3 regions of the Streptomyces sp. NPDC059008 genome follow, and region 2 is predicted to be linked to each of the others. Evidence: riboswitches for the same ligand, from Rfam matches in the RefSeq annotation. Region 2 holds a riboswitch; each other region holds the start of a gene.
The links. A riboswitch is a leader RNA that binds a small molecule or an ion and turns the genes downstream of it on or off. The one in region 2 is predicted to bind cyclic di-AMP.
Positions count from the first base shown of each region.

Region 1 (10,468 bases), on a different contig from region 2:
AACTGCGCGGCGAGGCGTCCTGGGAGTCGCCGAGGACGAACTCGGTCGAGCCGCCGCCGATGTCCACCACCAGGAAGGGCTTGGCCAGGTCCGGGCGGCCCGCCAGCTCCTTGGTGGCGCCGTTGAAGGAGAACTCCGCCTCCTGGTCACCGGTGATCACCTCGGGCTCCACGCCCAGGATGTCCACGACGCCGCGGACGAAGTCCTCGCGGTTCTCCGCGTCCCGGGAAGCGGAGGTGGCCACGAAGCGGACCTGCTGCGCGCCCAGGCTGCCGATCACCGCGGCGTACTCCCGGCAGGCCGCGAAGGTCCGCTCCAGCGCCTCCGGCGACAGCCGCCCCGTACGGTCCACGCCCTGGCCCAGCCGGACGATCTGCATCCGGCGGTCGAGGTCCTTCAGTTCGCCCGTCGCCGGGTCCGCGTCCGCGACGAGCAGTCGGATGGAGTTCGTACCGCAGTCGATGGCGGCGACCCGCTTCACTGGGAACCTCCCTTGTCGTCCTCGGCGCAGGGGCTCACGCACGGCCCCTTCTTCCACCACTCCGGCAGCATCGCGAGGGCCTCGTCCCCGAGCGGGTTGACGCCGGGCCCGGCCGCCAGCGAGTGGCCGACGAGGACGTGCAGGCACTTGACCCGGTCGGGCATGCCGCCCGCGCTCGGGAAGCCCTGGAGCACCTCGATGGCGTCCCGCCGCCGGATGTAGTCCTCGTGGGCCGCGCGGTAGGCGGCGGCCAGCTCCGGGTCGGTCGCCAGCCGCTCGGACATCTCCTTCATCACGCCGTTGGCCTCCAGCGTGCCGATCGCGGAGGCCGCGCGCGGGCAGGTGAGGTAGTAGAGCGTGGGGAAGGGCGTGCCGTCCTCCAGGCGCGGCGCCGTCTCGACGACGTCCGGCTGGCCGCACGGGCAGCGGTGCGCGATGGCGCGCAGCCCGCGGGGCGGGCGGCCGAGCTGCTCCTTGAAGGCCGCGATGTCCGCGGCGGTGGGCTCGGTGGGCTCGGTCTGGGGCGGAGGGGTTTCCATGTGCGCTTTCGGTGAGGTGGGTGGTCGGGCGGCGGTGCGGACCGCCTGGTGTCGACAGTACGGGCTGCCCCGCGCCGGCGGTACGGCCCGAGGCGCACCGGCGTACGGGGCTCGGCGCTACCGCTTGTCGGCCGCGTCGACGGCGCTCCACAGATTCTCGTACCAGGGGCGCCGCGCCGCCTGCGGTCCCTTCGGGGCGGCGGCGGAACCGGAGCCGTCCTGGACGAGGTAGCCGGTCTCCCCCGGCATGACGTAGTGCAGCTGCCGGCGGGCCTGCTGGCGTACGTACTCCGGGTCCTGCCACCGGGCCCGCTGCTCGCGCAGCCGGTCCAGTTCGGCACCGGCGTCCTGGGCCTTGCGGCGCTGTTCGGCGATGTCGGAGCGCTGGGAGATGTACTGCCTTATCGGGTACGCGAGGGCGACCACCAGGGAGCACATCACCAGCGCCAGCAGGGCGGCGCGGCCGGTGAGGCGGTTGCGTCGGGGCGGGCGGGCTCGGTAGACGCGGGCGGCGGCCTGCTCGCCGAGCGCCTTGAGTCGGGTCGCGGTCGAGAACCGGTCCGCGGGCACGTCGTCTCCCCTTCACTGACTGACGCCGGACTGCAAAAGCGGGTACGTCCCCGGCAACGGTACGGGACCGTCGCCGGGGACGTACGAGGCGTTCGGCCGTGACGTCAGCCGATCAGCCGTTACGCAGGGCGCTGTGCCTCATCAGTTCCCGGAGCGAAACCGCGGGAAGGCGGAGCGGCCGGCGTAGACCGCGGCGTCGTCGAGGATCTCCTCGATGCGCAGCAGCTGGTTGTACTTGGCGACGCGCTCGGAGCGGGCCGGGGCACCGGTCTTGATCTGGCCGCAGTTGGTGGCGACGGCCAGGTCGGCGATGGTGACGTCCTCGGTCTCACCGGAGCGGTGCGACATCATGCACTTGAAGCCGTTGCGCTGGGCCAGCTCGACGGCGTCCAGGGTCTCGGTCAGCGAGCCGATCTGGTTGACCTTCACCAGCAGCGCGTTGGCGGAGCCCTCCTCGATGCCGCGGGCGAGGCGCTCGGGGTTGGTGACGAAGAGGTCGTCGCCGACCAGCTGGACCTTGGCGCCGAGCTTGTCGGTGATGACCTTCCAGCCGGCCCAGTCGTCCTCGAACAGCGGGTCCTCGATGGAGACCAGCGGGTAGGCCGCCACCAGCTCCGCGTAGTACTCGGTCATCTCGGCGGCCGAGCGGGTCTGGCCCTCGAACTGGTACGAGCCGTCCTTGTAGAACTCGGAGGCGGCGACGTCCAGCGCGAGCGCGATGTCCTGGCCGGGGGTGTAACCGGCCTGCTTGATGGCCTCAAGGATGAGGTCGAGGGCCTCGCGGTTGGAGCCCAGGTTCGGGGCGAAGCCGCCCTCGTCGCCGAGGCCGGTGGACAGACCGCGCTCCTTGAGGACCTTCTTGAGGGTGTGGTAGACCTCCGCGCCCCAGCGCAGCGCCTCGGAGAAGGACTCCGCGCCGATCGGCGCGATCATGAACTCCTGGATGTCCACGTTGGAGTCGGCGTGCGAACCGCCGTTGAGGATGTTCATCATCGGCACGGGCAGCACATGCGCGTTCGGGCCGCCGAGGTAGCGGAACAGCGGCAGGTCGCTGGCCTCGGAGGCGGCGTGCGCGACGGCCAGGGAAACGCCGAGGATGGCGTTGGCGCCGAGCGAGCCCTTGTTGTCGGTGGCGTCCAGGTCGAACATCGCCTGGTCGATCAGCCGCTGCTCGGTCGCGTCGTAGCCGACGAGCTCCGGGCCGATCTGCTCGATGACGGCCAGGACGGCCTTCTCGACGCCCTTGCCGAGGTAACGGTTCGGGTCGCCGTCGCGGAGCTCGATGGCCTCGAAGGCGCCGGTCGAGGCGCCGGACGGCACGGCGGCACGGCCCGTGCTGCCGTCGTCGAGGCCGACCTCGACCTCGACCGTGGGATTACCTCGCGAGTCGAGAATTTCGCGGGCTACGACGACGTCGATGGACGGCACGTTGTCTCCTTCATGGGTGTCTGGAGTTCTGCAGCATGAGCCTAACGGCCCCTGGCGCGTCCGCTTGCCCTCGGCCCGCTCCGTGGGACGAAAAGATACTCAAAGGCGCAGTTCACGGGAGGTTTCGGCACATTGTTCGCTGAGCGGGGAAAAATGCTCGACGGCGCTGGTCACCGGTGCTGCGCGCCCCGGTGAACGGAGAAGCCCCGCCACGGCGCACTGGGGGGGCGTGTGCGCCGGGCGGGGCAGTCTCACGGAGCGGCGGGGACCGCCGCCGGGGTCATACGGGTCCCGGTGAGGGGACGGCTCAGATGCTGAGCTGCTGACCCGGGAAGATCAGGTTCGGGTTGCCGCCGATGACCGACTTGTTGGCCGCGTAGAGCGACTTCCAGTTGGTGCCGTGGGCCTTGGCGATCTTGGCGAGGGTGTCGCCCGCCTTGACGGTGTAGTCGCCGCCGCGCTCGGACTTCTTCGGGGCCGGCTGGGCCTTCTCGGCCTTGGGGGCGGCCGGGGCCTTCTTCACCTCGGGCTTGGCCTCGTCCTGCTTGGGGGCGGACTTGGCGGAGGTGTCGAGCTCGGGGGCCGGGCCACCGGAGGTCAGACCGCCGGCACCGGCGCAGGACCAGGCGCCCGGGCCCTGGATGGCGAGGAGCTTCTCGGCGGCGGCGATCTGCTGGGCCTTGGTGGCCAGGTCGGCGCGCGGCGCGTACTGGGTGCCACCGGCGGCGGCCCAGCTGGAGTTGGAGAACTGCAGGCCACCGTAGTAGCCGTTACCGGTGTTGATCGACCAGTTGCCACCGGACTCGCACTGGGCGACCTTGTCCCAGGTGGCGACCGAGGCGGCGGAGGCGGACGTGGCGCCCATCAGCGGGACGGCGACGGCGGCACCGGCGACACCGGCGAGGGTGGCGACGCGGACGGCCTTGGAGGGACGACGGTGCTTGCCCTTGTTGATCAGCATGGTTCGTTCGTTTCCTCACCGACGCCTACGAGGTGAGCTGTCGGGTTCGGGCTGTGAGTCGCCCGGCCGGGCGCGCGTGGCGCACCTGGCTTCACCCCAAGCCGGCTGACCCGCTTTCACGGGCCGGGCCGGCGCCTACCTTGGTTCCCCCGCTCCTGCCTTCGGCGCTTGCGCGTCAACTGCCTCCGACCACCGGCAGGATTCGGCGTGTGATCGAAGGGGCTCGCTTTGGCGAGCGGTCCTGACCGTAAGCAGTAATCCCCTTGGTGTTCAAACCCCACCTTCTGAACCAAGTTGACCGTTTTTGATCACGGGTTGGTCACATATCTGCAGGTGGGGCCCGGTATGACGGCGGCGGGCGGATCTGTCCGCCCGCCGCCCAACGAGAGCCTTGTCTCACTTTCCCAAAGGGGACGAAGGCGGCGAACTAGCCTTCCTTGTGCCCGAGATCGAGCCGCTGACCCGGCTGGATCAGGTTCTCGTCGGTCCCGATGACGCCCTCGTTGCGCTCGTAGAGGGCGGGCCAGCCGCCCGGCAGCCGATGGGCCGCGGCGATGGCTGACAGGCTGTCACCCGGGCGCACGGTGTAGTCGCCGCCCGCCGGGCCCGTGCCGCGCCCGCCGTCGCCGCGCGAGGCGTGCCGGCCGCCGGGCGACCGGTCGCCGCCGTCGCCCTCGTCCGGGTCCGCGTCGCCGCGGTGCTTGCCCTTGCCGGGCGTCTGCCCGGGCGTACCGCTCGGGTCCGGGCGGTCGGCGTCGCCGGAGGGGTCGGTGGGGGAGGCGTCGTCGCCCTGGTCGCCGGGCGTGGTGGAGTCGGACGGCTCCGGGGTCTCGGAGGTGTCGCGGCCGTCGGACTCGGACGGCGCCGGTGTCTCCTGGGACGGCTCGTCGCCCGCATCGCCGCGCGCGTCGTCGGACGAGCCGTCGCGGGAACCGCCCTGGGATCCGTCGCGGGATCCGTCAGGGGATCCGTCATGGGACTTCTTCTCGGCGTCATTCTCGCGGTCGCCGTCGTGGGCCCCGGAGTCGTCCGGGCCGTCGGGCGTATCGGACGAGCCGGTCGAGGGGGACCGGTCCCACGGGGCCGGGTCGCTGTCGTCGTCGGACGGGTCGGGCAGCGGCGTGCTCGTGCCGCCCGGGTCGACCTCCGGCGCGCGGCCGTCCTTGGTGAGACCGGCGTTGACGGCGCAGCTCGGCCAGGCGTCCGGGCCGCGGTCGTCGAGGATCGATTCGGCCACGGCTATCTGCTGGGCGCGGCTGGCGAGATCGGGGCGCGAGGCGTAGGCCCCGCCGCCGTAGTCGTCCCACATCTCCTGGGTCAGCTGCAGCCCGCCGTAGAAGCCGTTGCCCGAGGCGGCGCTCCACACCCCGCCGCTCTCACATTGGGCGACCCGGTCCCAGGTCGCGGTGTCGGCGGCATGTGCCCCACTGGCGGAGAGCAGCGGCAGTGCGAGGCCCGCGCCGGTCACTCCCGCCGTGACAAAGATGGCCGGTGCTTGACGGGGGCGACGGTGTCGGCCGTTCCCGGAACGCATGCGGATGCCTTTCGCGCGGCGGTTGAGTTGTTCGACGACCGTTCGATTCCCCACCCCTTCGGACGTCCGCTGATGCGGGCGCCCGTGTGAACGAATCGTGAATCCTGTCGACCGTCGGGTCGAAAGGTAGCCGGGGTCACGGGTAGTCACAAGCCGGTGTAGTGCAGATCACGTTAAGGTCACGCGACTGACGATCTGTCACCTTTGACGGTGTCCCCGGTCAGGGCCGCTCGGGCGTGAACTCCACCGGGAGGGACCGCAGTCCGCGCATGATGAGCCCGCCCCGCCAGCGCAGATCATCAGGATCCGTGGCAAACCGGATGTCCGGGAGCCGGGTCAGCAGCGTGGCGAGCGCGGTCTGTCCTTCGAGCCGGGCGAGCGGTGCGCCCAGGCAGTAGTGGATCCCGTGTCCGTATCCCAGATGCTGATTGTCACGTCGGGTCAGATCGAGAACGTCCGGTTCGACAAAGCGTGACGGATCACGGTCCGCGGCCGCCAGCACCACCAGTACGGGGTCGCCCTCGGCGATCCGCTGCCCGCCGAGGGTCAGCTCCCGCGTCGCGAACCGCCAGGTCGCCAGCTCCACGGGACCGTCGTAGCGGAGCAGCTCCTCGATGCCGGTGGCCAGCAGCTCGGTGTCGCCCGCCGCCATCGACTTCTGCAGCAGTTCGCGCTGGGCGGGGTGGCGCAGCAGCGCGTAGGTGCCGTTGCCGATGAGGTTGACGGTGGTCTCGAAACCGGCGAAGAGCAGGATGAACGCCATCGCGGCGGCCTCGTTCTCGGTGAGGTGCTCACCGTGGTCGGAGGCGCGGATCAGACCGGATATCAGGTCCTCGTCGGCCTCCGCCGTCTCCCCCAGGGACGCGCGCTTGCGGTGGATCAGCTCGGCGAGATAGCCGCGCATCTTCTTCACGGAACGGGCGACCCCACCGCGCGGCCCCCCGCCGTGGCGGATCATCATGCCCGCCCAGTCGCGGAAGTCGTCCTGGTCCTCGCGCGGCACCCCCAGCAGGTCGCAGATCGCGTAGATGGGCAGCGGAAAGGCGAACTCATGGATCAGGTCGGCCTCGCCGCGCCCGGCGAAGCCGTCGATGAGGCGGTCGGCCAGCTCCTGGACGCGGGGGGCGAAGGCCGCGACCCGGCGCGGGGTGAACGCCTTCGACACCAGCCGGCGCAGCCGGGTGTGGTCGGGCGGATCGATGTTGAGCAGATGCGTCATCAGGTTGGCGCTGCGCTCGCCCGGGATGCCGACCTTGCCCTTGCCGTGCGCGGACTCGCTGTGGTGCACCGGGTTCTTCGACAGCCGGGCATCGGCGAGCGCCTGGCGCGCCTCGGTGTAGCGGGTCACCAGCCAGGCCTCGACACCGCTGGGCAGCGCGGTCCGGTAGACCGGCGCATGCTCGCGCAGCCAGGCGTACGCGGGGTACGGGTTCGCGGCGAACTCCCAGGTGAACAGCTCGGGGGCCGGGCCGGCGGCCGCGGCGGAGGGCGCCACGGGGCAGCCCGCGGGCGCCTCGGCCCCGGCGCCGGCCGGCGCGCTCGCGCGGGCGTCGGCCGCTGCGTCGGCGGAGGCGGTGGTATCAGGAGTGGCGTCCGGCTCGTCGTGCACCTTCCGACCGTAACCGGTGGGCGCACCACGACGCGTCCACCCGCCCTACCCCGCCTGCACCCCCAGCCCCGCAAGGAACGCCACGGCCGCCGGCGACGGGCCGAGACAGCTCCACACCACCCGCTCGGTGCGCTCCGGCGCCGGCCGCGCCCGCACGATGTGCAGCCCCGGCAGATCGGCGGCGATGGCCTCCGGGACCATGCCGATGCCCAGCCCGGCCCGCACCAGCTTCGCCAGGAACTCCACCGTGGTGACCTCGAACGCCACCTCCGAGGCCAGCCCCGCGGCCCGGAACGCCTCGTCGCGCTGCCGCCGGGCCGCCGAACCCGCCGTGAAGTCCACGAAGGTCTCCCGCGCCAGCCGCGTCAGCGTCGTCCACTCCCGCCCGGCCAGCGCATGCCCCGGCGGCACCACCGCCACCAGCTCACCGCGCGCCAGCTCCCGCTCCCGTACGCCGTCGGTGCGCGCACTGGGCACCAGCCCGACGAAGGCGACGTCCAGCGTCCCCTCCCGCACCTTCTCGATGAGCGGATCGCTCATCTCCATCTGCAGACTGATCCGCACCCGCGGATAGCGGCTGCGAAAGGCACCCAGCTCGCGGGCGAGATCGACGGCCGCGACGGTCGAGATGGCGCCCACCGCCAGCCGGCCGCGTACCTCGCCGGTCGCCGCCGCCACCTCGGCACGGGCCCGCTCGGCCGCCTCCAGCGCCTGCCGGGCGACCGGAACGAACGCCTCGCCGGCGGCCGTCAGCCGCACGCTGCGGCTGGTGCGGTCGAAGAGCCGGGCGCCGAGCTCCTTCTCCAGCCGGGCGATCTGATGGCTGAGCGCGGACTGCACCACGTGGCAGCGCTCGGCGGCCCGGGTGAATCCGCCGGTCTCGGCCACCGCGACCACGTACCTCATCTGCTGCAGCTCCATGCCCACCGATCCTAGGCGAGATCGATCTCGATCCACGATGGATGAGATGAAAACTATGTGTTGGACTCATCGATGGCGCGGGCCCCAGGCTGGGAAGTGCCCGCCGCCACCGTGGCCGCGGGCGCATCACGGGGAGGGTCATCCATGGAACCCGAACAGGGACCGGAGCAGCGCCGACTGGGCCGCGGCACCCTGCTGCTGATGTCGGTCGCCACCGGCCTGTCCGTCGCCGGCAACTACTTCGCCCAGCCGCTCCTGGGCACCATCGGCCACGATCTGCACCTCTCCGCCTCCACCGCCGCGCTGGTGGTCACCGTCGCCCAGGTCGGCTACGGCCTCGGCCTGCTCCTGCTCGTCCCCCTCGGCGACCTCCTGGAGCGCCGCCGCCTCGCGGTGACGCTCTGCGCGGCCACGGCCCTGTTCCTGACCGTCACGGCCAGCGCGCCGAACGCCGCCCTGCTGCTGACCGGTACCGCCCTGACCGGCCTGGCCTCGGTCGCCGCGCAGGTCGTCGTGCCCTACGCGGCGACCCTCGCGGCCCCCGCCGAGCGCGGCCGGACCGTCGGCACCGTCATGACCGGACTGCTGCTGGGCATCCTGCTGGCCCGTACGGCCGCCGGGCTGCTCGCCGAGCTGGGCGGCTGGCGCACCGTCTACTGGGTCAACGCCGCACTGATGCTGCTGATGGCCCTCCTGCTGCGGCTCCGGCTGCCCACCCTGCGCACCACGGCCGGACTGCGCTACCCGGCGCTGCTGCGCTCGACGCTGGCGCTGTTCACCCAGGAGCCGGTGCTCCGGTGGCGGGCCGCGCTGGGCGCGCTGACCTTCGCGGGCTTCTCCGTGCTGTGGACCGCGGTGGCGTTCTTGCTGTCCGGTCCGGCGTACGGCTGGCAGGAGTCGGCGATCGGGCTCCTGGGGCTGGTCGGGGCGGCCGGTTCGCTGTCCGCGTCGATGGCGGGGCGGCTGGCGGACCGCGGCCTGGCGCACCGCGTCGCCGGCACCGCGGCGTTCCTGCTGCTGGGCTCGTGGGGCCTGCTGGCGGCCGGTGGCACGGGCGGCACCTGGTCCCTGGTGGCGCTGCTCGCCGGGGTGGTCGTACTGGACCTGGCCGCCCAGGCGGTCCACGTCAGCAACCAGAACCTGGTCTACGGGGTCCGACCGGAGGCCCGCAACCGCCTCAACTCGGCCTATATGACCAGCTACTTCATCGGCGGGGCGGCGGGCTCGGCGCTGACCTCGGTGGTCTGGAGCGCCGGCGGCTGGGGCGGGGTGTGCGTCCTGGGGGCGGGGCTGGCCGTGGCCGCCGCGGGGGTGTGGGTCGCGGATCTGCTGCTGCGGCGTGGGCGGCCGGGCGGTGCACCGGTGGAGCGCAAGCACATACCGGCCTCCGTGCCGGTCACTCGCTGACCGCGTCCGGCTTCTCCGCCAGCGCCTGCTCGGCGCCCAGGTGGCCCAGGTCGGCGGCCTTGCGGTACCAGGCCCGGGCCTGATCGGGCTCGCCGGCCTTCTTGTGGAGCTCGGCGAGACGGAAGGCGCCGTGGGCGTCGCCCGTCTCGTACGCCTCTTGGTACCAGCGCTGAGCCTCGTCCGTGCGTCCCTGCGACTCCAGATACACGCCCAGATTGCCCGGCGCGAACTTCCTTCCTTCGTCGGCATGCCGCCGGAACTCCTGCTCGTCGGTATCCGTGGGCGCGGGGCTGTCGTAGGCGTCGTACAGCACCTCGGCAGCCCGCTTGTCGCCCGCGTCCGCGGCGCGCCGGAACCAGACCTCGGCGTACTCACGCGAGTTCCACAGGAACAGCAAGGTCGCGTAGCCCGCCACCGCCGGCGCATACCCGGCGTTGACCGCGTCCCAGTAGCAGTCGAAGGCGCCGTCGTTGTCCCCGGCACCCAGCAGCTGCTCCGCCAGCAGTTGGGTGGCCTCCAGGCTGCCGCCCTCCCGGCCCACCGTCAGCCAGCGCTGCGCCCGCTCCCGCAGCACCTTGCCCAGCAGCGTCGCCGCCTCGGCGTCCCCGGCCTCGGCGGCCTGCTCCAGATACGGCTCGGCGAGCCTGCCCTCGCCCCGCTCGGCCAGCATCCGCCCCAGCCGGCCGGCGGACTGCGCCTGTCCGGCCTCCGCCGCACGCCGGAACCACTCCTCGGCCTCCTCCCGCTCGCCGAGGGACTCCGCGAGGACGCCGAGGTTGTGCAGGGCGTGGCTGTCGCCCCCGTCGGCGGCGCGCCGGAAGGCCTCGCGCGCGCCCGCCGCGATCTTCGCGAAGTCCCGTGTCCCGTCCTCGCGGGCCGCTTCCAGGGCGGAGCCCCAGACCTGGCCGTCCACGGCCGGGAAGGTCTCGTGCCGGGCCGCGGTCTCGACGAGGAAGGGCGCGACCTGCCAGGTGTCGCCGGTGACCCGGACGAGCAGACGCAGCCCGTGCCGCAGCTC
Region 1 covers NZ_JBHYJC010000017.1:138,923-149,390, forward strand. Annotated here, with positions in the region: gene ACFWZH_RS21555 (exopolyphosphatase) at 1-481, opposite strand, end outside; gene ACFWZH_RS21560 (DUF501 domain-containing protein) at 478-1,020, opposite strand; gene ACFWZH_RS21565 (septum formation initiator family protein) at 1,138-1,590, opposite strand; gene eno (phosphopyruvate hydratase) at 1,732-3,018, opposite strand; gene ACFWZH_RS21575 (transglycosylase family protein) at 3,326-3,979, opposite strand; cyclic di-AMP (ydaO/yuaA leader) riboswitch at 3,987-4,197, opposite strand; gene ACFWZH_RS21580 (transglycosylase family protein) at 4,407-5,513, opposite strand; gene ACFWZH_RS21585 (cytochrome P450) at 5,734-7,008, opposite strand; gene ACFWZH_RS21590 (LysR family transcriptional regulator) at 7,168-8,043, opposite strand; gene ACFWZH_RS21595 (MFS transporter) at 8,188-9,450, shown strand; gene ACFWZH_RS21600 (tetratricopeptide repeat protein) at 9,440-10,468, opposite strand, start outside.
Region 1: linked by a shared signal. The riboswitch ahead of ACFWZH_RS21575 (transglycosylase family protein) and the one ahead of ACFWZH_RS04470 (NlpC/P60 family protein) in region 2 are both predicted to bind cyclic di-AMP.

Region 2 (10,468 bases):
CGGTCGCCGACGGCCAGCGAGACCACCTCGCGGTCCTTGGTGCGCCGGGTCGCGAAGCCGCTCGGACCCTTGGCGCGGGCCGACGAGAGCGTGGCGCCGACGCCCCCGCCGAAGCCGCCGGAGCCCCCGCTCCTCGACGTCAGGCCGCCCATGGACGCCGACGGCGTCGCCGGACCGGTCCGCCGCCATTGCACGTGGTCGTCCGGGATCTCCTCCAGGAACCGGGAGGGCGGGTTGTACGACGGCTGGCCCCAGGCGCTGCGCATCGTCGAGCGGGTGACGTAGAGCCGCTCGCGGGCGCGGGTGATGCCGACATAGGCCAGCCGGCGCTCCTCCTCCAGCTCCTTGGTCTGGCCCAGCGCCCGCATGTGCGGGAAGACGCCGTCCTCCATGCCGGTCAGGAAGACGACCGGGAACTCCAGGCCCTTCGCGGTGTGCAGCGTCATGAGGGTGATCACGCCGCTGCCCTCCTCGTCCTCGTCCGGGATCTGGTCGGAGTCGGCGACCAGCGCGACCTGCTCCAGGAAGTCGGCGAGGGTGCCCGGATTCTCCTCTCCGCGGTCCTGCTCGAATTCCAGGGCCACGGCGGCGAGTTCCTGGAGGTTCTCGATCCGGGTCTCGTCCTGCGGGTCGGTGGAGGCCTGGAGCTCGGCGAGGTAGCCGGTGCGCTCCAGGACGGCCTCCAGGATCGTGGCGGGCCCGGCGCCGGACTCGACGATCGTGCGCAGCTCCTCCATCAGGACGTTGAAGCGCTTGACGGCGTTGGCGGAGCGGGCCGCCATGCCGTACGCCTCGTCGACCCGGCGCAGCGCCTGCGGGAAGGTGATCTTCTCGCGTGAGGACAGGGCGTCGATCATCGCCTCGGCGCGCTCGCCGATGCCGCGCTTGGGGACGTTGAGGATGCGGCGCAGCGGGACGGTGTCCTCGGGGTTGGCGAGCACCCGCAGATACGCCAGGACGTCGCGGACCTCCTTGCGCTCGTAGAAACGCACCCCGCCGACGACCTTGTAGGGCAGACCGACCCGGATGAAGATCTCTTCGAAGACACGGGACTGGGCGTTGGTGCGGTAGAAGACGGCGACGTCGCCGGCCTTGGCGTCGCCGGCGTCGGTGAGACGGTCTATCTCGTCGGAGACGAACTGCGCCTCGTCGTGCTCGGTGTCGGCGACATAGCCGGTGATCTTGGGGCCGGCGCCGGCGTCCGTCCAGAGGTTCTTGGGGCGGCGGTTCTCGTTGCGCTCGATGACGGCGTTGGCGGCGGACAGGATCGTCTGGCTGGAGCGGTAGTTCTGCTCCAGCAGGATCGTCGTGGCGTCCGGGTAGTCCTCCTCGAACTGGAGGATGTTGCGGATCGTGGCGCCGCGGAAGGCGTAGATCGACTGGTCGGCGTCACCGACGACGCACAGTTCGGCGGCGCGGATGTCGGCCGTTCCCCTGCCGACCAGCTCGCGCACCAGGGTGTACTGGGCGTGGTTGGTGTCCTGGTACTCGTCGACGAGCACATGGCGGAAGCGGCGGCGGTAGTGCTCGGCGACGTCCGGGAAGGCCTGCAGCAGATGGACCGTCGTCATGATGATGTCGTCGAAGTCCAGGGCGTTGGCCTCGCGCAGCCGCGCCTGATACATCGCATACGCCTCGGCCAGCGACTTCTCGAACCCGTCGGCCGCCGTCTGGGCGAAGGTCTCCTCGTCGATGAGCTCGTTCTTGAGGTTGGAGATCTTCGCGCTGAAGGACTTGGGCGGGAAGCGCTTGGGGTCCAGGTCCAGATCGCGGCAGACCAACGCCATCAGGCGCTTGGAGTCGGCCGCGTCGTAGATCGAGAAGGAGGAGGTGAAGCCGAGCTTCTTGGACTCGCGGCGCAGGATGCGCACGCAGGCGCTGTGGAAGGTCGAGACCCACATGGCGTTGGCGCGCGGGCCGACCAACTGCTCCACGCGCTCCTTCATCTCGCCCGCGGCCTTGTTCGTGAACGTGATCGCGAGGATCTGGCCGGGGTGGACATGGCGCTCGGCGAGCAGATGCGCGATGCGGTGGGTGAGCACCCTGGTCTTGCCGGAGCCGGCGCCCGCGACGATCAGCAGCGGGCCTCCGGCGTGCACCACGGCGGCCTTCTGCTCGTCGTTGAGCCCCTCCAGCAGCGCGGCCGCATCGACGGGCGGGCGGGCGGCGCCGTCGCGGTAGTACGCCTCGGTGTGCACGGGCGCGTCGAACCTCCCGCCGAAGAGGTCGGCGGGGACCTCCTCGGGGACCGGCTCGTGCTCGTCCTCGGGAGGCGGCGGGTGCTCCTCCTCGCCCTTGGGGCCGAGGTCCGCCAGAAAGCTGTCGTCAAAGAGGCTGCTCATCGCCCACCGAGTCTAGGCCGCCGCACTGACAGCGCGCCGGGGAGTGCGGGATTGTCCGCGCCGGGGCAGGTCAGGCGGTCGGAGGCGGAACCGCCGGGTGCCGGCGGCGTACCCGAACCCGACATCTGACGCAACACCCCCCGCAGCGCGTTCAGGTCACGAAAAGGTTTCGGGCATATCGAACATCAGCCTTCACAGGAGCCACACGAATTGGCTAACGTCCTCGCTCAGGCAGCCCGCCTCCCAGCGGTCGACAGCTTCCGCACGGGCCGCCGCGCCGAGTCCGGCCCTGCCAGCAGGCACCCGGAGCCGGGGACCCACCAGCACCACCGGGGTGAATCGATCCAGCGGCCGCCGTCGGCGACCGCACGGACCGTAGGGCAAGCCTTCCGTCAGCGACACCGCCCGAACCCGACAGCTAACCCGGTAGGCGGTCACGGAAGGAGTTGCCGGCCTTGGCGTCCCATCGCAAGCCGCGCACCAGCGTTCTCATCTCGCCCGGGAGCCGGCGTACCGCGGCCGGGCTCACCACCGCCGCGCTCGCCTCGGTCACCCTGCTGTCGCAGTCCGCCGACGCCGCCCCCAGGGCGCCCAGGCCCTCCATCGAAGAGGTCAAGCAGAAGGTCGACGGCCTCTACCACCAGGCCGAGGTGGCCACCCAGAAGTACAACGCCGCCAAGGAGCGCGCCGAGCACCAGAGCGCCACCGTCGACGGTCTGCTCGACGCCGCCGCCAAGCGCGCGCAGCGGATGAACGAGTCCCGGCGCGAACTGGGCACCTTCGCCTCGGCGCAGTACCGCACCGGCGGCATGAACCCGACGGCGCAACTGATGCTCGCCAAGGACCCGCAGCAGTTCGTCGACCGCAGCCACCTCATGGAGCGGCTGACCAGCCGGCAGAAGCAGGCGGTCACCGACTACCAGGAGCAGGCGGCGGCCGCGGCGCGGCAGCGGGCCGAGGCCACCAGCAGCCTGGAGAAGCTGCAGAAGTCGCAGGCGGCGCTGAAGGAGTCCAAGCAGTCCGTCCAGGAGAAGCTGGCCGAGGCCCGGCAGCTGCTGTCGCGGCTCACCGCCCAGGAGAAGGCGCGGCTCGCCGAGCTGGAGCGCCAGAGGGAAGAGGCGGCCCGGCGCAAGGCCGAGGAGGAGGCGCGCCGGCAGCAGGAGCGCGAGCGGCAGCAGCAGGAGGACGGCGGCTCGACGGGCGGACAGACCGGCGGCGACACCGGCGGGCAGACCGGCGGTGGCACCAGCGACGGCGGCTCCACCGGGGACTCGTACGCCACCAAGGCCGAGAAGGCCCTGGCGTTCGCCCGCGCCCAGATAGGCAAGCCGTACGTCTGGGGCGCCACCGGGCCCAGCTCCTATGACTGCTCGGGGCTGACGCAGGCGGCGTGGAAGGCGGCCGGGGTCGATCTGCCGCGGACGACCTGGGACCAGGTCAAGGTCGGCCAGCGGGTGGCGACCAAGGATCTGCAGCCCGGTGACCTGGTGTTCTTCTACGACGACATCAGCCACGTCGGCATGTACATAGGCGGCGGCAAGATGATCCACGCTCCCAAGCCGGGCGCCTACGTCCGCGAGGAGTCGATCTACTACATGCCGATCTACGGGAGCGTCCGCCCGGCCTGAGACAGGCCCCGCCTCCCCGCGGCCCCCTCCTCCCCCGAGGCGCCCCGTCCGGGCGCCCGGCAAGACCACCCCCCACGGTCACCCCCCACACGCCACCGCGCGGCCATCGGCTCCGGTTCCGGAGCACGGTGACCGCGCGGTGTGCCGTAGTGGGGGCGTCGCCGTCAGGTCCAGAGCACCGCGATGAAGATGTTGGCGATCGTGAGCGCGCCCACCGCGCCGAACAGCGGCGCGGAGACCTTCTCCTCGTCCCGCTTGACGTAGACCAGCGCCAGGATCACCACCAGTACGGCCATCTTGACGCCGATCTTGATGTTGTTGACGGAGTGGTCCTGGGCCTGGTTGAGGCCGACCAGCACGATGCCGGTGACCAGCATCGTCAGCGCGCCGTGCAGCATGGCCGGCACGAAGCGGGCGGTGCCCGCGCCCATCGCCTTCATCTGGGTCAGGAAACCGCCCAGCAGGGAGGCGATGCCGATGATGTGCAGGCCGACGAAGACATTGATTACTACGTCCATAGTGCTGGATCGTAGCCGTCGTATAGCACGGCCCTTCAGGCAGGGCGTCCGCAATCGCCGCTTCGGTCACGGCAGACCGGTCCCGGTGTGCAGGCGGCGGCGGTGCGGTCACCCGCGCACCGGCCGCGGTCGAAAGCGAACAATGCCAGCCAACCGGACTCACCCCCGTGACGCCCAGGCTTAGCGTCCTCCTCCAGGCGGCCGACACCCCGCCATCGCCGGACCGAGCGCCGGTGTTCCGTCGGCCGCCCCGCCGAGAGGTGCGGCGGCGGTCGGCTCCCCCGTTGCCGACCGCCGCCGGGCCCCCGGCCCGAAGGGAAGGAAGTGACGGCCACCGTGGCCTCGCACCGCAAGCCCAGGCAGCATCCGCTCGCCGCGCTCACGGGCGGTTCGCGCAGTGCGCGCACCGTCCGTACGGCCGCCACCCTCGCCCTCGCGGGTGCCGCCACCGCCACCGCCTTCGACGGCACCGGCCAGGCGGCCCCCTCCCCCACCCCCGACCAGGTCAAGGACCGGGTCGACGCGCTGTACCAGGAGGCAGAGGTGGCCACACAGAGCTACAACGGCGCCAAGGAAGCCGCCGACACCGCACGCGAGGAGCTGAGCAGACTGCAGGACGAGGCCGCCCGCCGGACTGGGAAGCTGAACACCGCCCGCGCGGAACTGGGCGCCGTGGCCGCGTCCCAGTACCGCGCCGGCGGTATGGACCCGACCGTTTCACTGCTGCTCTCCGAGGACCCGCAGCGCTATCTGGACGGCGCCGCGGTGCTGGAGCGCGCGGGCAGTCACCAGGCGGCCGCGGTGGCCGGTTACGCGCGCCGGCTCGGCAGTGTGCGGCAGGTCCGGCAGCGGGCCGAGGACACCGCGCAGCGGATGGTGTCCACCGAGGCCAGGCTGAAGAAGCACCGGGTCACCATCGTCCGCAAGCTGGACGCCGCCGAGCAGCTGCTGGACCGGCTGACCGCGGAGCAGCGGCGCCGGATGGCGGGCGCGGACGGCTCCCGGGGCGGTGCCCGCGCGGACCGGGGAACGGGCCGTGGCGACGGCCTGCTCGGCGGGATCCCCGCCGGCTCGGCGGCCGCCGCGGCCTCGGCGGCCGCGCTGGCCCCCAACTCCCGGGCCGCCCGCGCCGTCTCCTTCGCCTACTCCGCCCTCGGCAAACCGTACGTCTGGGGCGCCACGGGCCCCTCCGCCTACGACTGCTCGGGCCTGACCCAGGCCGCCTGGGAGTCCGGCGGCGTCTCGCTCCCGCGCACCACCTACACCCAGATCAACTCCGGCCCCCGCATCGACCGCTCCGAACTCGCCCCCGGCGACCTGGTGTTCTTCTACACCGGCATCAGCCATGTGGGCCTGTACATCGGCGACGGCAAGATGATCCACGCGCCCCATCCGGGGGCGCCGGTACGCATCGCGCCGATCGACCAGATGCCGTTCGCGGGGGCCACCCGGCCGGCGTAGGGCCGCCGGGCCGGCGCGCGGGAGCCGGGCCGGCCCGGGGACTCCGGTGGAGGGGTCAGGGCTTCAGCTGTGTGCCCAGCCACCGGAAGATCTCCGGCACCTGCTGGCGCCAGACCGCCGTGGTGTGGCCGCCCGCATTCGCCGCGATCTGCCGCACGGTCACCGTGGTCGGCAGCTTCGCCAGCTGGCGCAGGCCGATGCCCGCCTGGTAGCCGTCGCCCGCCGCGCCCGAGACGTACAGCGCCGTACGGGGCGGGCGGCCGGCGGCGTTGGCGGACTTCAGGATCTGGATCGGATTCGACGCGATCCGCAGCTGGGGGTCCTTGCCGGCGAGGGAGTCGGGTTCGAGGGCCGGGTCGTTGTAGCCGGACATGGCGATCGCGGCGCGGTAGCGGTCCGGGTGGGCCAGGGCGAGCTTGGTGGCGCAGTGGGCGCCCGCCGAGTAGCCGGCCAGGGCCCAGGAGTCCGGCTTGTCGCCCACCCGGAAGTTGTCGACGACCATCTTGCGGACGTCGACGGTCAGCCAGCTGTCGGCGTTGACCTTGCCGGGGACGTTGACGCAGCCGGTGTCGGCGCCGGTGAGGAGGTTGGTGCGCGGCGCGACCAGGATGAACGGCTTGACCTCGCCGCGCTGCATCAGCGGCCTGAGCTGCTCGGCCACGTGCAGGGACCCGAACCAGGCCTTCGACGAGCCGGGGTAGCCGGGCAGCAGCTCGACCACCGGGAACCTGGTGTTCTTGTAGGCGGGGTCGTGGTACTGCGGCGGCAGCCATACGTACACCTCGCCCCGCACGCCCGAGATGCGGCCCTCGAGGTCGGTCATCTGCACGCCCGCCCCCATCCGAGGGTCGTCGCCCGGGCGGAAGCGCTGGAGCTGCTTGGGCTCGTTCTTGATCTGCTTGCCGCCCATGCCGTCGGGGCCGAGGTCCTTGGCGACCGCGACATGACTGTCGGTGCCGAGCAGATCGCCCCAGGTGTCGTAGAGGTTGTTGGCGTTGTTGACCAGGACGAAGACCAGGGTGATGGCCGTGACCTGGGCGAACAGCAGCATCAGCAGCCGGGCGACGCCGCGCACCAGGGCCGGCCCGGCTATTCGGCCCCACAGGGCGAGCGGCAGCACGACGGCGACGATCAGCAGCGCGACCGAGGTGAGGAAGAAGGGCGTGCCCGTCAGGCTCATCGGGATCTCGCTTCCAGGACGACTATGCGAAGGACGTGGGGGTGGTTCGGGCCCCGCCTTCGGCAGTGAGCCTCTCCGCGCCCTTAGATGGCGATCCGTGTGGTCCTGGTTGCCCGGCTTAGGTCCTTCTTTACCGCTTCCCGCACACCTCCGTCCCCGCCCCGCACGCCCTGGGCCCGCGCCGTGCGGCCGCCGGCGGCCGGACGCCCGCCACCGGCCGAGCCGCAGGTCAGGGCGTCAGACCAGGCGCCGGGCCGCCGCCCAGCGGGTCAGCTCATGGCGGTTGGACAGCTGCAGCTTGCGCAGGACCGCCGAGACATGCGACTCGACGGTCTTCACCGAGATGAACAGCTGCTTGCCGACCTCCTTGTACGCATAGCCGCGGGCGATCAGCCGCAGGACCTCGCGCTCGCGCTGGGTGAGGCGGTCCAGGTCCTCGTCGATGGGCGGGGCGTCGGTCGAGGCGAAGGCGTCCAGCACGAAGCCGGCCAGCCGCGGGGAGAAGACCGCGTCGCCGTCGGCCACCCGGAAGATCGCGTTGACCAGGTCCGTGCCCGTGATCGTCTTGGTGACATAGCCGCGGGCACCGCCGCGGATGACGCCGATGACGTCCTCGGCCGCGTCGGAGACGGAGAGCGCGAGGAAGCGGACCGGGCGCTCGGCGTCGGCCGACATCGCCGCGCAGCGGCGCAGCACCTCGACGCCGCCGCCACCGGGGAGGTGGACGTCCAGGAGGACGACCTCGGGGCGGGTGGCGGTGATGACCGTGATCGCCTGGTCGACGTCGGCGGCCTCGCCGACCACCTCGACGCCGGTGCGCTCGGTCTCGCCGATCTCGGCCTGGACGCCCGTACGGAACATCCGGTGGTCGTCGACGAGTACGACCCGTACGGTCCGGCCCTCGGCCGCCTCGCCGCCGGTCCCGCCCTGCTGTGCGCCCTCGCTGGTCATGTCTTCCGCCCGTCCGTTGGTGTCTGCCCCGTCATCATCCCGCGCCCCGGCCGGCGCCGCCGCAACCGGCCGCGGCTCGCCCGGCCCCGTCATCCCTCACGCTCCGCGGCGGCGCGCTCCATCTCCAGCTCGACGACCGTGCCGCCCTCGGGGGCGGAGCGCAGCCGGGCCGTGCCGCCGTTGCGCTCCATCCGGCCGATGATGGACTCCCGCACGCCCATGCGGTCGGCGGGGACCGCGTCCAGATCGAAGCCGGGGCCGCGGTCGCGCACCGAGACGAAGACCGTACGGCCCTCGACCTCGGCGAACACCTGCACCGCACCGCCCTCGCCGCCGTACTTGGCGGCATTGACCATCGCCTCGCGTGCGGCCTGCATCTGGGCGCCCAGCTGGTCGTCCAGCGGGCAGTCGCCGACGACCACGACCTCGATGGGGACGCCGTGGTCGTCCTCCACCTCGGCGGCGGCCTTGCGGACCGCCTCCGCCAGGGTGGCCGGCTCCTCGTCCTCCTCCTTGCCGCGGCCCTCGGGTTTGTAGAGCCAGGCGCGCAGTTCGCGCTCCTGGGCGCGGGCCAGGCGCGCCACCTCCCTGGGGTCGTCGGCGTTGCGCTGGATCAGGGTGAGGGTGTGCAGGACGGAGTCATGGACGTGGGCGGCCACCTCGGCGCGCTCCTGGGCGCGGATACGCATCAGCCGCTCTTCGGAGAGCTCCTGCATCATCCGTACGAGATAGGGGCCCGCCAGCAGCGCGATGCCGACGACGACGGCGAGCGCCGCCTGCAGCACCGAGCCCAGATGCCGCACCGAGCCCTGCAGCACGACGATGCCCGTCACCCCGACGCAGACCAGCAGCACCCCGGCCGCGCCGCGCAGCACCGGCAGCAGGGCCTTGCGGCGGCCGAGCTCCAGCCACTGGGCGCGGCGGGCGTTGTCCGCCTGACGCCACACCAGGGCGACACCGGCGCCGATCAGCAGCACCGGCCACAGATAGCCGTTGGCCTGGCCGAGCTGGAACCTGGAAGCGATGACGGCGGCGCCGATCAGCAGCGCGATCAGCGCGAACACCTGGCCCTTGTCGGGCTTGTGCCGCAGCAGCCGCCGCCTGTCGTCGCCCGGGGCGTGGGTGCGGTGCTCCACACCGCCGACGCCCAGCGGGACGAAGAACCAGAACGCGGCGTAGAGCAGGGCGCCCATGCCTTCGGCCATGAACAGGGCCACGAACACGACCCGCACCCAGGAGACCGGCAGCCCGAGATGCCCTGCCAGACCGCGCGCGACACCGCCGAGCAGCCGCCCGTCGGCGCTGCGGTAGAGCTTGCGCACGGGTGGGTCGTCGGGGTCCGGCGCCGGGGCGTAGGCCGTCTCGGCGCGGGGTGGGGCGGTGGTCATGTGCTCGATCGTCACACGCCGCGGCGACCCGCGACATCAGGGGCGACCCTGAACCCGTCCCTGACGTTTCACGGAGCGGGTCGGGGCGGATCGGAGCGGCTCGGGGCGGGCCCGCAGCGGGTCAGCTCTGCGGGTCGCTCCTGCGGAAACCGTCCTTCACGGCCGAGAAGACCCTCTCGTACTTCGCCCAGTCGGCATCCGGAGCGGACACGTAGATCGCGTACTCCTTGCCGCCCTCGCGGCCGAAGCCGAGGTCGATGCCGCGGAAGGTGCGGGCCCGGCCCCCGAAGGTGAACTCCCAGATCGCGGCGGGATCGCCCTGGAAGACGGTGTCCTGCATCCGCAGCCGGGAGTACACGGGGTACTGCTGCTTGAAGGCGACCTCGACGTCCTTGAAGTGCTGCACCTGATCCGCGGAGGAGAAGTCCAGGACGCTGAGGGTGAGCTGGGCGCGCTCGACCGCGGAGGCGTAGACGATCTGCCGGCCGCCGTCCTTGACCTCCCGCTTCCAGTCGCTGGGCACCGGGAAGCTGACGCCGAGCGCGGACTCGGTGACCTTGCGGTAGCCGTCGGGCAGGGGCGGCGGCGGTCCGATGCTGTTGTCCGGGACGCTCGGCTGCACCGGCGCGCCCTTGTCGCCCGCCGCCTTGGACGGGCCGGCGTCGTCGCGGTGCAGCACGTACCAGGCCGTGCTCGCGCCACCGCCGACCGCGAGTACGCCCACGATGCTCCAGGCCACGACGCGGGCGCCACGCCGCTTTCGGGGTCTCACGCCGCCGGACAGCGACTCCGTACGGCCGTCGTCGGACCGCCCGACGATGCCGCCGTCCGGGACGGCCACCGGCCCGGTCACGGCGCCGCCGGCACCCGCGCCCTGCCCCTCGGCCGTACGGGCCCCGGCTCGGCCGTCCGAAGGGGCCGCACCGCCGGTGGGCCGCACCGGACGTGTCGGTGCCTCGGTCCGCGGGTCCGTCGCGGCCCGCCCCGCGTCGTCGCGGCC
Region 2 covers NZ_JBHYJC010000002.1:346,531-356,998, reverse strand. Annotated here, with positions in the region: gene pcrA (DNA helicase PcrA) at 1-2,342, opposite strand, end outside; cyclic di-AMP (ydaO/yuaA leader) riboswitch at 2,608-2,790, shown strand; gene ACFWZH_RS04470 (NlpC/P60 family protein) at 2,798-3,970, shown strand; gene ACFWZH_RS04465 (hypothetical protein) at 4,135-4,488, opposite strand; gene ACFWZH_RS04460 (NlpC/P60 family protein) at 4,813-5,949, shown strand; gene ACFWZH_RS04455 (alpha/beta hydrolase) at 6,005-7,129, opposite strand; gene ACFWZH_RS04450 (LuxR C-terminal-related transcriptional regulator) at 7,367-8,080, opposite strand; gene ACFWZH_RS04445 (PspC domain-containing protein) at 8,170-9,468, opposite strand; gene ACFWZH_RS04440 (serine/threonine-protein kinase) at 9,590-10,468, opposite strand, start outside.

Region 3 (10,468 bases), on a different contig from region 2:
GCTTGCGGTCGTGGCCGTAGCGGAACGGACCCGCGGGGTGGTCCTCGAAGTGCAGGTGCGGACCGGTGACGTTGCCGGTGGACCCGACCCTGCCGAGCCGCTGGCCGGCCTTGACCTTCTGGCCGGGGTGCACGTCTCGCCAGGACAGGTGGCAGTAGACGTAGACGCGGCCGTTGTCCGCCTGCAGGCCGATCCAGTTGCCGTAGGCACCGCCCCGGCCGTCCGACCACTTCACGGTGCCGTCCCGGACGGCGACGACCGGCGTTCTCTCCGGTGCCGCGTAGTCGTCCCCGGTGTGATACCCCGCCTGGTACCTGGCGTTCGGCACGCCGTACGCATAGTTGATGCCGTGTCCGGGCACCGGTGAGCCGACCCGGCCGCCCGCCGAACCTCCGTCGCCCTCCCGTACCTTGAAGCCGTACTCGGCTCCGAGCTTCTTGAGGGACGTCCTCCCGGGAACGCCGTCGGCCGCGCTGCCGGTGAATCCGAGGTGGCGCTGCCACCGGGCGTAGGCCTCCTTGGTGCGCGGGCCGAAGGTTCCCGGTGCGGAGGAGTAGTCGAGGCCCACGGCCTTCTTCAGTGCCTCCTGCACGGTCAGGACGCTGCCGTTCCTCGCGCCGGGGTGGACGTCGGACAGGGACACCACTTCTGCTCGCTGCACGCTCGGCTCTCCCGTGAACAACTCGGCCACACTGCCGGCCACACTGTCGAATATGTCTCCGATGCCGGGCATGCTCAGTAGCCCTTCGGAGGCCGGCTCGGGTCGAACTGCTGGACCCTGCCGGCGAGGTTGGAGCCGTCGCGGTACACGCCGTACCTGACCATCACGTAGTTCATGGCCGCGCAGATGTTGGCCACGCCGTCGTAGACGTTGTGCGAGGTTCCGGGCTGGTGGTTCTCGGCGAAGGTCTCCGGCATGACCTGCAGCAGTCCGCGTGTGCAGCTCTGCGGGTGCCCGTCGCTCTGCTCGGGCCCGTGGGCGTTCGCGTCGTAGGTGTTGACCGCGTTGAAACGGTAGGTCGACTCCCGCTTGGCCGCGGTCATGATGCCCTCCACCCAGTGGGTCTCGGGGACCTTGAGGATGTGGCAGGCCTCCTTCGCCGCCCTCGACGCGCTCCCGTCCGGCACGTGCTTGTACTCCACCGAGTCCAGGGGGATGGCGATGCGCCCGGTCCCCGGCTTGCCGTCGTCGTCCCGCTTGCGGTCGAAGAAGTCCAGCCCGTACACCCTGAACTTGTGCCGCTTGCCGAGCTCGACGAGCGAGTGGCGGCCGAAGACGCCGTCCGCGTCCGCGCCGGTGAAGCCGAGCTCGCGCTGGAACGCGGCCACCGCGGCCTTGGTCCGGGGGCCGAACGTCCCCGGCGCCGAGCTGTAGTCGAGCCCGACCTCCGCCTTCAGAGCGGCCTGCACGATCCGTATGGAGACGTTCCGCGCCCCGTAGACGACCTCGGAAGCCTTCACCTTGTGGTCCTCGTGGGGGAGCCGGTGCCCCTTCCAGCGCCACTCCTTGCGCGCCGCCCCGCCCCGGTGGTCGTGCGGATCGGCGGTCGGCGGGCACTCGTCGCCGGGGAACTTGGGCGCGAAGTACCCGACGATGCTCGCGCTCTTCCGCTCGGTCTTGTGCGCGTACACGCCGTTTCCCTGGTCGGCGTCCGTGGCGCCCGCTTCCACGGTGTTGCCGCCCTTGGTGTACACGTACGTCTCGTCGAAGCCGACCACGAGCTCCGTGTGGCCACCGTCGTGGAGGTTGACCCACGCCCCGACCGACGGGTACTCGGACCACTGGTCACGCTGCTTGGCCCACTCGGTGAACCCGTTGACGTTGGCGATGTGCGGCACGAACTCTTCCAGGCCCACGTCGGCGTACATGTCCCAGTCGAACATGACGCACCACGGCTCACCGTCCATGCCGTACTGCTTCCCGAACCGCGTCCGGTTGTTGTACTCCCCGTCCACGTTCGTCTCGTAGACGCCCTCCTTGATGCTCTGGACGTGATCGACCAGCTTTCGCCACTTCGGCGTCGTCATTACCGTTCCCCCATCGGAAAAAGTCGGCGTTCGCGGCTGCATGATTTCCGCCCCTTTGGGCGCGGAGAGCCGCGATGGGACATAGGGGGAAAGGGGTGCGGGGGGCGACCCCGGCGAGCGAAGTCCCCTGACCTCATCGGGAAGTTCGCCGTCGGCCGCGGACGGGGCCGCCTTCGTCTCCTCCGTTGACGAAGACGGTCGGCTTTCCGCGTGCCCGGCGCCGCCCGGAACTCCACGTCCCGGCGCATCGCCGGACAGTGTCGACGTGCACCCTCACATCCCCCTACAGCACGGGTTCGACGCAGCTGTTCGTCGAACCGGTGCGAGTCAAGCGTCCGGGAATCCGGTGAGGTTGTCGTTAGCGCCTGATGCACAAGTTCCTTAACCAGCAGTCGACTTACCGGCAACCAGTGCATGGCGCCGGTAGTCCTTCGGCGGAGTGCCGTACGCATTGCGGAAGGCGCGGCTGAAGTCGGCCGCGCAGGAGAAGCCCCGGCGGGTGGCGATGGCGTGGACGGGGGTGGAGTGCAGCGCCGGGTCGGTGAGGTCGCGGCAGGCGGCCTCCAGTCGCCTGCGGCGGATCCAGGCGGCCACGGTGGCCTCTTCGTGCTGGAAGAGGCGGTGCAGGTAGCTGAGGGAGATGTGGTGGGCGGCGGCGATCACGGCCGGGGAGAGACCGGGGTCGTGCAGGTGCTCCTGGATGAAGCGCTTGATGCGCAGCATGAGGGTCCGCCGGCGGGTGTCCGGTGGGAGGGCGCTGTCGGTTTCGAGGGTGTGGGCGAGGAGCGCGGTGACCAGGTCGGTCAGGACCGTGCCCAGCCGGGGGCCGTCGGAGGGCTGGTAGGGGGTGGTGTCCGCGCTCAGCCGGAGGAGGAACTGCGCCAGCAGCGCGCCGATCCCCGACCGGGTCGGCAGGCGCCGTGGGACCGTTCGACGGGCCCCGCCGCGCGGCAGGGGCAGCAGCGCCTTGGGGATCTCCGCCCCCACCGTGGTGACCGAGGCCCTGCCGCCGCGGATCTCCCACGGCAGCGAGGAATCGTTGATGACCAGGTCGGACGGCCGGTACACGACCTCGTGGTCGCCCCACCTGCCGGTCCCCGTCCCGGCCACGACGAAGGAGAGGTGGTAGAGCTCCGGGTCGGACTGCCGGATCAGCCGCGGTGTGCGCCGCATCACCACCTGCGGGACCGTGGCCGGCCACACGGACACGGCGCCGAGGTCCAGCACGCGCTGGACGGCCCGGAAGTCGTGGGCGTGGTCGCTGCTCAGATGGATCGGAGCATGGGTCTGCTCCATGCGCTCCGCCCAGTAGGACAACCGGTCCGCCGCCGGCACGTCCTCACTCCGGAAAACCGTCTCGTTCAGCATGTTTCCCCCTCCAAGCTGCACGCCCAAGGGGATGATCACGGACCCGGATAAGCGTCTGATGAACGTCTTTGCCGTGGCCCGGCCCGTGACCCGTCCGGCCCCCGACGACTCGCCATGGGCCCCCCTACCGGCAACCCTTGGGGAGTCGAGGCGGCCGACACGACGCTGCTCGTACGGAAGACGGGCGGGAGCGGAAGAGGCCGGTGCGGATGCGGCAGGTCGACGGGCCCCCTACGGGCGACGGGGAGCGGCGGGCGCGCCGCGAGCGGATGCCCCCGCCGGTGCGGCGCCTGGCGCGCTGGCTCCCCGCCCTGCTGATCGCCGCCGGCCTCGCCTTCGACCTGGGGACACCGCCCAGCTACACCGCCTCCCCCTTCTTCTCCGCCGCGCCGCTGGTCGCGGCGCCGCTCCTGTCGCTGGCGGCCACCGCCGGCACGGCCGTGGCCGCCATGGCCGGCGAGGTCTGGGGCGTGACGTACCGCAGCGCCGCCCCGAACTACCACGAGTCGGTGACGGAGATCGCCACGGTCTTCGTCGTCGCCCTGCTGGCGCTGGGCATCAACCGGGTCGTACGGACCAGCGATGCCCATCTGGCGTCCGTACGGGACGTCTCGGAGGCCGCCCAGCGCGCCGTACTGCCGCTGCCGCCCGAGCGGCTGGCCGGGCTCGCGATCGCCGCCCGCTACGTGGGCGCGCGGGCGGACTCCGGGATCGGCGGCGACCTCTACGCGGTGCAGGACACCCCGCACGGCGTGCGGCTGATCGTCGGCGATGTGCGCGGCAAGGGCCTGGAGGCGGTGGAGGCCGCGGTGGTCGTCATCGGCGCCTTCCGGGAGGCGGCGGAGCAGGAGGCCACCCTGGAGGCGGTGGCCGGCCGGCTGGAGCGGGCGCTGCAGCGGGAGGGCAGGCGGCGCGGAGGGCTGGACCGGTTCGAGGGGTTCACCACTGCCGTGCTGGCCGAGATCCCCGCCAACGGGCGGCCCGTACTGCGGGTCCTCAACCGCGGCCACCCGGCTCCCCTGATGCTCACCCCGGACGGCGGGCTGCGCGAGCTGGCCCCCGCGGCGCCGGCGCTGCCCCTGGGGATGAGCGAGGTGGCGAGCTGGCCCGACCGGTCGGACGAGACGTTCCTGCCGGCCGGCTCGCTGCTGCTGTTCTTCACCGACGGCATGACCGAGGCCCGCGACTTCCGCGGCCGTTTCTACAACCCCTCGAACCGGCTGCGGGGCCGCCGCTTCCCCGGTCCGGACGCCCTCCTGGACACCCTCGTCGAGGATGTGGCACTGCATACGGGCGGGGCGTCGGCGGACGACATGGCCCTGCTGGCGGTGCAGCGGCCCATGGGGGAGTAGGGCGGGGCGAGGAGCACCGGGCCGCCGATCGGGCGGGGCCGGGCACGGACGGGGCCGCCCCGCCCCGCTGTGCCGCTTGCGCCTACGTCCTCGTCCCGGGTTCCGTGCCCGGAAGTCGGTGCAGGCTCTCGCCGTGCGGGCCGGTGAGCGCGAGAGGCCGCCCGTCCAGGGCGAGGGTCAGCCGTCCGTCCTCCGGGCGCCCGGAGAGGTGCTCCGGCGCGGTGATCCACGGCAGGACCGAGTGGTGCTCGTTGGAGATCCAGTGCCCACCGCCGGGACGCCCGTCGAGCAGCGACCGCACGAGGCGCGCGAACTCCTCGCGGCGAGCGGGCGGAAGGTAGCTCAGCACCGCGCTGTGGAAGACGACCAGCGTCGCCTCGGGCGGTGCCGCGGCGGCCAGCGCGGGCAGCTCGTCGATCAGATCGCCGGGTACGATCCGCGGCCGCGGCGCCGCCCGTACGGCCTCGACGGCGGCAAAGAGCCGCGCCGCGCGCTCGCCCTCGCCCGGCCAGACGAGCGACTGCAGCCAGCGCAGATCGTCCGGTGCGCCCACGGGGTCGAGCGGGTTCAGATCGATTCCGGCCCGCCAGACGATCTCCGGCAGCCGGCCGGGCAGTTCCTCGGGCGCCCAGTCCGTACGGCAGCCGAACACCACCGGGCCGTCCGGCGCCCCCACCTCGACGGTCCGCGGGCCGCCCGCGGGCTGCCCCGCGTACCCGGTGGCGGACTCGTACCGGTACCGGTAGCTGTCGGGATGCAGACACAGCCCGGCCGACGCGCCGACCTCCAGCAGCGCCAGCGGCTGCGGCAGACGGGCGAGCAGCGGCAGCAGCGTGGCGCAGCGGGCCGGCTCGTTGGTCTGGGTGGCGCGCTGCATGATCACCGCGCGGACCTCGTCCCAGTGCCGGACCGTCCACTCGCGCCAGCGACCGTACGCGGCCTCGCCGCGCGGGCCCTGCTCCGCGTGCGGGCCGTCGAGCTGGCGGACGGCGGCGAGCAGGAGGTTCGGCTGCTGCTTGTTGCCGGCCGGCAGCGACCCCGACAGCAGATCGCAGAACTCCGGGTCCTGGCTGATCCGCGCGGTCAGCTCCGCATGGGCGTCGGACCGTCCCCGAGCCTCCCGCCACGAGAACTCCCGGTAGCGCTCCGCCACATCCGCCGCCGCGCTCCGGCCGATACCGCCCTTGACGTTTCCGGAGCTCACGGTGCTCCCCGCGCTCTCGACGTTGACGACCATGATCCGACGTTACGCCCTCACGTTCCGTAACTGGGGGGCGCCCCTCCGCATAACGACTGACGCACAATCAGCGCGAGATCGTTTAGAGGTGCAGGGGCAACTCGCCCGTTTTGTGGGCATGGTGACCGAAAAAGTCCAGGCCAAACCTCATGCGGAACGAATAAGGGTTCCCGGGAAGGCTTGGAAAACAGTCGCGACTTCTATTACTGTCCGATAACGCAGCGCGGTCGTCCCAGCCGTCGCAAGAGGCGGCACCGCGCGCCGACGCCGAATCCCGCACGCGCTTTTCACGCATCTCCAGCACTTCGAACTGCACCAAGGGAACCGGGGAACCACCACCTTGGGGTGAATCGGGCGCCTCCGCCAGAGTGGCCCGTAGGAGACCTTCCTGCTCCGAACCCGTCAGCTAACCCGGTAGGCGAGAAGGAAGGAAAGGAGTGCGCCCCCGTGGCGTCCAACAGGCCTGCCCCCGAGGCTTCGCCCGCATACCGACTCGACGACCGAGGCGCCTTCGAAGGCCCGGGTGATCCGCAGGGCATGGCGGGCATCGACGGCGACGGCCCGTGGGAGGAGTGGAATCCCACCGAGGAGTCGCTCCGACCGGCCCGTGGCAAGCACCGGGTGGCCAAGCAGCGCGGCGGCGGACTCGCCCGTAGTGGCACGGTCCTGGGTGTCGGCGTCATCGCGGCGGTCGGCGCGGGTGGCATGGCCACCGCCGAGGACCGTCCGCCGGTCCCGATATCCATGCCCGACATCGGCGGCATGGCCCACGACATCTCCGACAGCCTTCCGGATGCCGAGTCCCTCCCGGGGCTCGGCGGCCTCATATCCGACTCCGACTCCGCCGCGGCGGACTCCGGAGGCGACTTTGCCGACACCGTCGCCGCCGGTCCGCTCTCCCAGGTCACCCAGACCGGCACGACCGGTACGGGCGGCAACGCCGGCGAGGCGCTGCGCAGCCGCATCCTCCAGCAGGCCGACGCGCAGCAGGGTGCCGCCGAGGAGCAGGCCCGCGAAGCGGCCGAGGGCGCCGCCATCAAGCAGGCGGCGACGGAAGCGTCCGCGGCCCAGAAGACGGCCCAGGACGCGGCGGACAAGGCCGCGGCGGCCAAGAAGGCGGCAGAGCTGGAGGCCAAGCGCAAGGCCGAGGAGGAGGCGCGCCGGAAGGCGGAGGCCGAGCGCCTGGCCCAACTGGCGAAGAGCTTCATCGCCCCCGTCTCCTCCTACACCCTCACCGCCAGCTTCGGTCAGGCCGGCGACCGCTGGGCCGCCGACCACACGGGCCAGGACTTCGCCGCACCGACCGGTACGCCCGTCAAGGCGGTGCACTCCGGCACCATCACCCAGGCCGGCTGGGCCGGTTCGTACGGCTACCGCATCGTCCTCACCCTCGACGACGGCACCGAGCTGTGGTTCTGCCATCTGTCCTCGATGGTGAAGACCTCGGGCAAGGTCAACACCGGCGATGTCATCGGCCGCGTCGGCGCCACCGGCAACGTCACCGGTCCCCACCTCCACCTGGAGGTACGCCCCGGCGCCGGCGACCCGATAGACCCGATGCCGTGGCTGCGCGACCACGGCGTGAACGTCTGACGGCCCGGCCCGCAGGGAGACGCGCCTGAGGGCCTGCCGAAAGGCGGCCCGAGCGCGCCGCGGGAGGCCACTCCTCCCGCGGAATAACTCCCTCCCTCACCACGCTGCAACCACGTATGACCTCGACACACCCCACCCCCCAAAACCGCCGGAACCTCGGCTCGCTCGCCGTCTCCCCGCTCGCCCTCGGGGGCAACGTCTTCGGCTGGACGGCCGACGAGGCCGAGTCGTTCGCCGTGCTCGACGCGTATGCGGCAGGCGGTGGCAACTTCATCGACACCGCCGACGCCTATTCGGCCTGGGTGCCCGGCAACAAGGGCGGCGAATCCGAGACCGTCATCGGCAACTGGATGGCCTCCCGCGGCAATCGCTCCGAGGTCGTCGTCGCCACCAAGGTCGGCGCCCACCCCGACTACAAGGGCCTGAGCCCGGCCACCATCAAGTCCGCGGTCGACGAGTCCCTCACCCGTCTGCGCACCGACTACATCGACCTCTACTACACCCACTACGACGACGAATCGGTCGAGGTCTCGGAGATCATCGGCACCCTCGACGAGCTCGTCCAGGCCGGCAAGGTCCGTGAGATCGCCGCCTCCAACATCTCCGCGCGGCGCCTGGCGGAGTCCCTGGCCTTCTCCGCCCGCGAGGGCGTGGCCCGTTACGTCGCCCTCCAGCCGCACTACAACCTGGTCTCCCGCGACACCTACGAGGGCGAACTCGCCGACGTGGCGGCCCGCGAGGGCGTGGCCGCCATCCCGTACTGGGCCCTTGCCTCCGGCTTCCTCACCGGCAAGTACCGCCCGGGCACCGATGTCGCCAGCGCCCGCTCCGCAAAGGCCGGCCAGCACCTGGCCACCGACCGCGGGCTGCGCGTCCTTCAGGCCCTCGACACGGTCGCCGCCGCGCACGAGGCCGAAGTCGCCACCGTCGCCCTCGCCTGGCTGGCCGCCCAGCCCACCGTCGCGGCGCCCCTCGCCAGCGCCCGTACGGTCAGCCAGCTGGCGCCCCTCCTGGCCGTCGCCGACCTGACCCTCACGGAGCCCGAACTCACCCTCCTGACCGAGGCTTCGGCCTGATCCACCCACGGCGTGGACGGGGCGGGGCCGGGGCACGCACGATGCCCCGACCCCGCCCCGACCCCGCCTCGCGCCCGCGCCGGTCGCCGGCCTCACTTCCCCCGACGGTCGACCACCGCCCACGACGCCAGCGCGACCCCGCCCGCGACCGCGAACACCGAAGGCCAGGCCCCGATCTTCTTCGCCAGCGGATGCGACCCCACGAAGGCCGCCACATACGCCCCACTCAACGCCGCCGCGGTCTTGGCCCCGGCCTTCTCCTGCCACCCCTTGGCCGCCACGGCCCCCGCCGCCGCGAGCGCCACCCCACCCAGGGGCCGCTTCTTGGTCCACCGGGCCACGCCGTAGCCGCCCAACAGCCCACTCGCCGCAACCACACTCGTCGGTACGCCGGCCATCACAATCCTCCCGATCCAGGTCAACTCCCCCGAGCCTACGCGCGGGCGTTCCTCGCGGGGGTGGCGATCGGGGTGACAGCCGCGCCTACGCGTCCGCCGGTGCGCCCGGCCCGCTGTCCCCGTCCCTCTGTCCCAGCGCGCACGTCAGGGCCGGGCGCCCCCACGGCTGGTAGTGCCGCAGGTGCTCCAGGAGGTGTCGTTCGCGGGTGGTGAAGTCGGGGGTGGGGCCGGTGAGGTGGGCGCGGCGGCGGTGGAAGGAGAGGGCGGTGGCGAGGGCGGTGTACTCGGTGACGGCGCGGGCGGCGGCGGGGCCCTGGGCGCGGTGGGCCAGGTCGCGGGCGAGGGCGCGGGTCGTGAGGGAGGACAGGGCGGTGGGTTCGGTGGGGGCGAGCCAGCCGGCGGTGATGTAAGGGGCGAGGTAGCCGCGCAGGGAGAGCAGTTCCTGGCCGCGGGTCCAGACGGCCAGCCAGGTCAGGGCGAGGAGGACGGGGACCATGAAGAGCCCGTAGACGACCAGGAATCCGAGGTCGCCCAGCGTGGAGGCGGCGTTCCAGATGGCGTGCAGGAGGACGGCGGTCAGCAGGCCCAGTGCGGCGAGGGCGATACGGGCGGGGCGGCGGCGGGGGTAGCGGGTGGCGGCGATGCCGAAGGCCAGGCCCGTGAGGATGGTGAACAGCGGGTGCGCGAAGGGGGAGACGACGATGCGGACGAAGAAGGTGCCGGCGGTGAGTGAGTCCAGGCCGGAGTGGCCCATGGACTGGTCCTGACCGAAGGCGTTGCCCAGATAGAGGACGTTCTCGGTGAAGGCGAAGCCGGTGGCGGTGATGCCGGCGATGACGATGCCGTCGGTGATGCCGTCGAAGTCGTGCCGTCGGAAGCGGTAGAGCAGGAGGACGGCGGCGGCCTTGACCAGCTCCTCGACGACCGGGGCGATCACCGTCGCGCCCCAGGCCTCGGCCTCGGTGGGGGACGTCGAGGCGATATTGGCGGCCAGCCAGTCGGTGGCGAAGCCGTTGGCCAGCAGCGCGACCAACGTGGCGGCGCAGGCGCCCCAGGTGAAGGCGAACGCGAGGTTGCGCCAGGGCTCGGGCTCGATGCGGTCGAGCCAGCAGAACGCCGCGATCAGGAGCGGTACGGGGAAGACGGCCAGGCCGAGGCCGACGAGGAAGCCCTCGGTGCCGGTCTCCTGGCGGACCATGCCGATGATGATCACGCCGGAGAGCGCCAGCAGGGAGGTCAGCGCGACGGCGCGGATGGTCCTGCTGTGCCAGGGCGGTGTACGGCGGCGCGGGCGGAGGGGCCCGTGTGCGGCGGCCGCGCCGGAGGCATCGGGCCGGTGGGCGTGGGGCGGGTACGGCGTATGGGGTGTGTACGGGGGAGGGGCCGGCGGGCGGTGCGGGCGCGGGGACGGCTGGG
Region 3 covers NZ_JBHYJC010000043.1:31,873-42,340, forward strand. Annotated here, with positions in the region: gene ACFWZH_RS32455 (peptidoglycan DD-metalloendopeptidase family protein) at 1-733, opposite strand, end outside; gene ACFWZH_RS32460 (peptidoglycan-binding protein) at 736-2,028, opposite strand; gene ACFWZH_RS32465 (helix-turn-helix domain-containing protein) at 2,410-3,396, opposite strand; gene ACFWZH_RS32470 (PP2C family protein-serine/threonine phosphatase) at 3,606-4,748, shown strand; gene ACFWZH_RS32475 (DUF2332 domain-containing protein) at 4,831-5,985, opposite strand; cyclic di-AMP (ydaO/yuaA leader) riboswitch at 6,277-6,421, shown strand; gene ACFWZH_RS32480 (M23 family metallopeptidase) at 6,433-7,578, shown strand; gene ACFWZH_RS32485 (aldo/keto reductase) at 7,695-8,654, shown strand; gene ACFWZH_RS32490 (hypothetical protein) at 8,747-9,052, opposite strand; gene ACFWZH_RS32495 (PrsW family intramembrane metalloprotease) at 9,138-10,468, opposite strand, start outside.
Region 3: linked by a shared signal. The riboswitch ahead of ACFWZH_RS32480 (M23 family metallopeptidase) and the one ahead of ACFWZH_RS04470 (NlpC/P60 family protein) in region 2 are both predicted to bind cyclic di-AMP.